DNA from 2 places in the Stenotrophomonas sp. FBCC-B152 genome. Region 2 is predicted to be linked to the other one. Evidence: predicted binding sites of a transcription regulator. Region 2 holds the regulator's gene; the other holds the start of a gene.
What was found. Region 2 encodes FliA, which starts transcription of late flagellar genes. Its sites were predicted from a motif close to TAAAGTTTNNCNNNCNNNGGCCGATAA; they were not measured.
Positions count from the first base shown of each region.

Region 1: NMB40_RS15530 (methyl-accepting chemotaxis protein) is a predicted target of FliA. The motif match lies at 1,886-1,912, and genes of this name have one in related genera.

Region 1 is NZ_CP101442.1:3,386,939-3,390,533, reverse strand. It holds gene NMB40_RS15545 (response regulator) at 1-64, shown strand, start outside; gene NMB40_RS15540 (putative quinol monooxygenase) at 58-342, opposite strand; gene NMB40_RS15535 (SulP family inorganic anion transporter) at 411-1,865, shown strand; gene NMB40_RS15530 (methyl-accepting chemotaxis protein) at 2,034-3,595, shown strand, end outside.
Region 2 is NZ_CP101442.1:1,498,584-1,502,178, forward strand. It holds gene NMB40_RS07160 (chemotaxis protein CheA) at 1-519, opposite strand, end outside; gene NMB40_RS07165 (protein phosphatase CheZ) at 524-1,138, opposite strand; gene cheY (chemotaxis response regulator CheY) at 1,138-1,530, opposite strand; gene NMB40_RS07175 (RNA polymerase sigma factor FliA) at 1,547-2,293, opposite strand; gene NMB40_RS07180 (MinD/ParA family ATP-binding protein) at 2,290-3,177, opposite strand; gene NMB40_RS07185 (AAA family ATPase) at 3,164-3,595, opposite strand, start outside.

The DNA of each region.
Region 1 (3,595 bases), 1.9 Mb from region 2:
CAAACCGTTCAGCGTGCACGAGTTGCTGCACAGCGTTGGCGCGATGTTCGGCCCTCGTCAGTAACCACCCACCGGTTCGGTTTCAAACCGTTCGCCGAAGCCGGTGATATGCGGGCGCGCCCGGGCAATGGCCTGCTGTACGCCCGGCAGCGCCAGCGAGGCGTGGTGGAGTTCAGCGGTGTCCCAGACTTCAGTGATCCAGATTGCGTCGGCATTGGCGGGATCCTTTGCCACCACGTAGCTCCGGCACCCCGGCATGGCCTGGGTGCCCTCCAGCAGCATCGCGATGACCGCGTCGCGCTCGCCGGGAGCGATGTTCATCTTTCCGATCAGACCGTACATGGATGCCTTCCCGCTGCTCGATGGAGGGTCGATGGTATCCTGCGCGCCGTTCTGCCGCCTGGCCCCCCATGCCTGTCTCCTATTCCCCGCGCCAGCAGTGGCTTGGCAATATCCGTGGCGACCTGCTTTCGGGCACCGTGGTCGCCTTGGCGCTCATTCCTGAAGCCATTGCCTTCTCGATCATTGCCGGCGTGGACCCCAAGGTGGGCCTGTATGCGTCGTTCTGCATCGCCGTGGTCACCGCCATCGCAGGCGGCCGGCCGGGCATGATCTCGGCGGCCACCGGCGCGATGGCGCTGGTGATGGTGGACCTGGTGAAGGACCACGGCCTGCAGTACCTGCTCGCCGCGACGATCCTGGCCGGCGTGCTGCAGATCATCGCCGGCGCACTGAAGCTGGGCGCGCTGATGCGGTTCGTGTCGCGTTCGGTGATCACCGGCTTCGTCAACGCACTGGCCATCCTCATTTTCCTGGCGCAGATGCCCGAGTTGATCGGGCGCTCGTGGCAGGTGTGGGCGGTGTGTGCGGCGGGGCTGGCCATCATCTACCTGTTGCCGCGGTTGACCCGTGCGGTGCCGTCACCGCTGGTGGCCATCGTGGTGCTGACCGCGCTGTCGATCGGGCTGCACTGGGAGGTGCGTACCGTGGGCGACATGGGCGCACTGCCCGACAGCCTGCCCACGTTCCTGTTCCCGGATGTGCCGATGACGTGGGACACGCTGGCGCTGCTGCTGCCGGTCTCGGCAACCCTCGCGGTGGTGGGCCTGCTGGAGTCGATGATGACCGCGCAGATCGTCGAGGACATGACCGACACCCCGAGCCAGCGCAACCGCGAATGCGCCGGCCAGGGCCTGGCCAACATCACCGCCGGCCTGTTCGGCGGCATGGGCGGCTGCGCGATGATCGGGCAGTCGGTCATCAATGTGTCTTCCGGCGGACGTGGCCGGTTGTCCTGCCTGGTGGCAGGCGTGCTGCTGTTGCTGCTGGTGGTGTACGGGCACGAGTGGGTGCGGCAGATCCCCATGGCCGCGTTGGTGGCGGTGATGATCATGGTCAGCATCGGGACCTTCCACTGGCGTTCCTTTGCCGAGTTCCGCGTGCACCCCATGAGCTCCTCGGTGGTGATGGTGGCCACCGTGGTGGTGACCGTGGCTACCCACGACCTGGCCAAGGGCGTTCTGACCGGGGTGCTGCTGTCGGCGCTGTTCTTCGCACGCAAGGTGGGTCGGCTGCTGGTCGTCACCGACCACACCGATGCCAACGGGGTGCGCACCTACACGGCCACCGGGCAGGTGTTCTTCGCTTCGGCGGGGCAGTTCGGCGAGAGCTTTGATTTCCAGCAGGTGCCGGCGCGGGTGCTGATCGACCTCAGCCAGGCCCACTTCTGGGACCTGAGTGCGGTTGGCGCACTGGACAGGGTCACCCGCAAACTGCGCGGGCATGGGGCGCAGGTCGAGGTGATCGGACTCAACACCGCCAGCCAGACGTTGGTTGAGCGGCTGGGTGGCCGTCCGCCTCACTGAACCCGGTCAGGATTCAGCGCTCAACATCTCCAGCACAGGGCCGTTACCAGCGTATGACCCGACCTGCATGTGCGTTGCACCGTGCAGGACGGGCCGCAATGGACTGCGTGACGTAGTAGCGGTGCCCACGGGCGCGCGCTGTTCTGTACTCCTGCCTGGAACACCCCCATGTCCACGTCCCGCTCGTCCGCTTCCAAGCGCCCCGGCAGCATCGCCAACCGGCTGATGCTGGGTACCGCGCTGATTGCCATGCTCTGCTTCGGGGTGACCGCCGCCCTCAGTTACCGCGAAGCCAGCCAGGCGCTGCTCGAATCCTCGCGGCGGACCATGGAAAGCCAGGCCGAGGCCGAATCGCGCCGGGTCGGTGCCGACCTGGCGGCCGCGTTTTCCACCAGCCAGGCACTGGCCGACAGCCTGGTGGTGCAGCACCGCGCCAGCGGCCTGTCACGCGCGACCGCCGCACAGGTGCTGCAGCAGCAGCTGCAGTCGCACCCGGAATGGGTGGGCATGGGCACGCTGTGGGAACCGCAGGCCTTCGATGGCAGGGACGCCGACTTCGTCGATGCCGAGGCCCACGACGCCACCGGTCGCTTCATGAGCTATTGGGCCTGGCAGGACGGCGCGCCGGTGCAGGACGTACTCAAGGGCTATGACGTCCCCGGCGATGGCGACTGGTACCTGCGCCCGCGTGAGCTCAAGCGGCAGGCCGTGAGCGAGCCGTACCGTTATGAGATCGGCGGCAAGCAGGTGCTGATGACCACGCTGTCGACCCCGGTGCTCGACAACGGCCAGTTCCTGGGCGCGGTGACCGTGGACGTCGGCCTGGCTGCACTGCAGGAGCGTCTGGCGGCGTTGCGCCCGATGGAGCAGGGCCACGTCGAACTGATTTCGCCCGGCGGCATCGTGCTGGCCGCGCAGGATGCCAAGCAGATCGGCCAGCGCCGCGACGATGCCGTCACTGCGCAGGTCCTTGCAGCCGTGGCTCGTGACCAGCGTTTCGAGGCGTTCACCCCGGATGCGGCAGGCAACGTGAAGGCGTATGTGCCGCTGCGCATCGGTGGCAGCGAAGAGCGGTTCGCGCTGGGCGTGATCGTGCCGTATGCGCTGATCACCGAACAGGCGCGCTCGCTGCTGTGGATCATCCTCGGCGTTGGCCTGGGCGCGGCGCTGGTGCTCAGCGGCAGTGTGTACGTGCTGCTGCGCCGCCAGGCGATCCGCCCGCTTGCTGATGCCGTGCGGTTGTCAGCGGACGTGGCCGAAGGCCGCCTGGACACCCCGCTGCCGCCGCCGCGCGACGACGAAGTGGGGCGCCTGCTGGAGTCCATGCAGCGCATGCGCGGCCAGCTGCGTGCGGTGATGGCCGCGCAGGGCGAGATGGCGCAGCGCCATGAAGCAGGCGAACTCGGCTACCGGATGGATGCGCAGGCATTCCCGGGCGAGTACGGGCGCATGGTGGAAGACACCAACCAGCTGGTAGGGGCGAACATTGCCGTCACCCGTCGCCTTGTCGACGTGATGCAGCGCTATGCCGTGGGCGACCTGTCGCAGGACATGGACCGCCTGCCCGGTGACCAGGCCGTGTTCACCGATGCGATGGACACCACCAAGGCCAACCTGCGCGCGATCAATACCCAGATCCGTGACCTGGCCGGTGCCGCCGCGCGCGGCGATTTCAGCCAGCGCGGCGACGGCGTGCGCTTCGACCACGACTTCCGCGCCATGGTCGAAAA
Region 2 (3,595 bases):
CAGGCCGTCGTCTTTCTTTTTCGTCACGGCGGTCGGTGCCGCGCCGCCGTGCAGCGTATCCAGCAGGGCCTCGAACTCATCGTCGGTGATCAGCTCGCCGCTGGAGGCGGCGGCCGCCGCGACCGGGGCCGGCGTGGCCGGTCCGTTGACGTCGAACTGCGCGATCAGCTCCGGCGGGGCATAGCCCGGCTCGGTGCCGGCGGCCACCGAATCGAGCATGGACTGCAGGTAATCCAGCGATTGCTGGCCGGCGTCGAAGTGGTGGGCCTGCAGCACGGCCTGGCCCGAACGGGCCATGCCCAGGGTTTCTTCGGCGGCGTGGCACAGCTCGACCATGGCCTGGATGCCCAGGAAGCCGGCACCGCCCTTGAGCGTGTGGAACCCGCGGAACACCGCGTTGAGCTGGTCGCTGTCCTGGGGCGACTGCTCCAGCGACACCAGCTGTTCGCCGAGGCGATCCAGGATCTCCTGGGCCTCGAGGATGAAGTCTGCAGCAATGTCGTCTGGAACAGCACTCATGGTTTCAAAGCCCCAAATCGGAAAGCAGGTCGTCGGCGTCCACCTGCGACACCTGATGGCGGTCCAGGCCGCTCACGGCCGGACCGGCCAGGCCGTTGTCGCGCTTGTGGGTGCTGTCGTCCGGCGGCGGCAGGCCGAGCGCGCCGAAGCCTTCGTGCACGCGGCGCACGATGCCCACCACGCGGCGGATGATCTGCCCGGTGAGATCCTGGTAGCTCTGGGTGAGCGCGATCTCGGTGAGGTTGTGGCGGATGCGGTCCAGCTGCTGGTCCTGGTCCGGGCTCAGCCCGTTGGCGCGCAGCTGCTCGGTGAGCGCGCGGCATTCCTCGGCCAGGTCCAGGGTGCGGTGGGTGGCCTGTTCGGTCATCGCCACCACGTGGTCCAGGCGCGCGCAGGCATCGTCCAGCTCGCCGGCTTCGCTGGGCAGGGTGGGCAGTTCGCCCAGCGCCTGGCCCAGCTCGCGGGCGAGCCGGTTCAGCCCGGCCATCATCGGCTGGGTGCGCAGCGCGGCCAGGGCGTCGATTTCCCGGCGCCAACCGGCTTCGTCACCGCTTTCCAGCGCGGCCAGGGCATCCTGCAGGCGCTGCACCAGCGCCGATTTGTCGCGAAGGGTTTCCATCAGGCGCTGGCCGCCAGGCGCTCGAAGATCTTGCCGAGCTTCTCTTCCAGGGTCGCAGCCGTGAACGGCTTGATGATGTAGCCGTTCACGCCGGACTGGGCGGCTTCGATGATCTGCTCACGCTTGGCTTCTGCGGTGACCATCAGCACAGGCAGGGTCTTGAGCTTGGCGTCGGCGCGGATCGCCTTGAGCAGGTCGATACCGGTCATGACCGGCATGTTCCAGTCGGTGACCACGAAATCGAACGGCTGGCTCTGCAGCAGGGCCAGCGCGGCATGCCCGTCCTCGGCTTCGGCCGTATTGGTGAAGCCCAGATCGCCCAGCAGGTTCTTGACGATACGACGCATGGTCGAGAAGTCGTCGACGATCAGGATACGCATGTTCTTGTTCAAAGCACTTTCCTCGGTATCAAGTGTTCTCGAGGCCGGCGTCGGCCGCCTCGAAGATCTTCAGTCGGCCACGCAGGCGCAGCACTGCCTGGCCATGGATCTGGCAGACGCGCGACTCGCTGACGCCGAGCACCGCGCCGATCTCTTTCAGGTTCAGTTCCTGCTCGTAGTACAGCGACAGCACCAGCTGTTCGCGTTCGGGCAGCAGGCCGATCGCATTGCCCAGTTCGCGGCCGAACTCACCGCGCTCCAGCACCTGCTGCGGGGTCGGGCCGCCCTGGGCGACGGTATCCAGCTCGCCCTGGTCTTCGATCCGCGATTCCAGGCTCAGCACCTGGCCACGCGCGGCGTCTTCCATCAGGCGCAGGTAATCGGGCAGCGGCATGTCCATCGCGGCGGCCACTTCGGTGGCGCTGGCGGCACGGCCGGTGCTCTGCTCCAGCCGGCGGATGGTAGAGGCGGCGTCACGGGCACGGCGGTGCACCGAACGCGGCACCCAGTCGCCCCGGCGGATCTCGTCGATCATCGAGCCGCGGATGCGGATCGAAGCATAGGTTTCGAACGAGGCGCCCTGGTCGGCGTCGTAGCTGCGCGAGGCCTCGATCAGGCCCATCATGCCGGCCTGGATCAGGTCGTCGACTTCAACGCTGGCCGGCAGGCGTGCGGCCAGGTGGTGGGCGATGCGCCGGACCAGGTCCGAGTGCTGGGCAATGCACTCGTTGGCTGCGGCGCGCTGCACCTCTTTGTATTGTGCGGCGCCTTTCATGCGGTCACCCCGCGTTGCTTGAGGATGCGTTCCAGGAAGAATTCAACGCCGCCGCGCGGCTCGGTCGGGGCCTGCCAGCGCGCGGTGCGGCGGGCGATCTCGGCGATCGCCTGCGCCGACGGGCTGGACGGGTAGGCCTTCACCACCGGCTGCTGGCGCTGCACCGACAGGCGCAGCCAGTCGTCCTGCGGCACGCAGCCCAGGTAGTTCAGCGAGACATCGGCCAGGAACTTGTCGCAGACCCGGCTCAGCTTTTCATACAGCACGCGGCCTTCGTTGGGGTCGCGCACCATGTTGGCCACCACCTGGATGCGGTCCACGCCACGTTCGCGCGAGAGCACCTTGATCAGGGCATAGGCGTCGGTGATCGAGGCCGGCTCGTCGCAGACCACCACCACGGTGTCCTGGGCGGCCTGGCAGAAGGTGAGCACGCCGTCGGTGATGCCGGCGGCGGTGTCGACCACCATGAAGTCCAGGTCGCGTTCCAGTTCGGAGAACACGTTGACCAGGCCCACGTGTTCGGCCGGCTGCAGTTCGGCCATGTGGCGGCGGCCGGACGCGGCCGGCACCACCAGCACGCCGCCGGGGCCTTCCAGGATCACTTCATCCAGCGTGCAGCGCCCGGCGACCAGGTCGGCCAGGGTCAGCTTGGGCTGCAGGCCCAGGATCACATCGATGTTGGCCAGGCCCAGGTCGGCATCCAGCAGCAGCGTGCGCTTGCCCATGTCGGCCAGCGCCACGGCCAGGTTGGCCGACACGTTGGTCTTGCCCACGCCGCCCTTGCCGCCGGTGACGGCGATGGTGCGGACCGGGCCCAGCGGCTGGCTGCGGGTGGCCGACAACGGGAAGGTCCTGGTCAGGTTTTCATACTCACGCGACGGCATGGTTCAACTCCGGGTTGCAGGGCATATCGGCCGCGCGGCGCAAATCTTCAAGGCGAAGTACAAGATTGGCAGCACTGGCCCGGTGCAGGTCTTCGGGAACGTCCTGGCCATCGGTGACCCAGGTGATCGGCAGGCGGTGGTCGACGGCCACCGACAGGGCGGTGCCGAAGCGGCCGGTCTCGTCCAGCTTGCTCAGCACCACGCCCTGCGGGTTGGCGCCGCTGAAGCGGCGGACCACCTCGTCCATGTCGCCGAAGCTGGTGTTGGCCGGCAGCACCAGCAGGGTGCGGATCTGCGGCGCGGCGCGCAGCCACTGCAGCTGGGCGGCCAGGGCGCGGTCACGCGGGCCCAGGCCGGCGGTGTCGATCAGCACCAGCTTGTAGTCCTTCAGGCGCTCCAGCAGCTGGGCCAGGTCGCT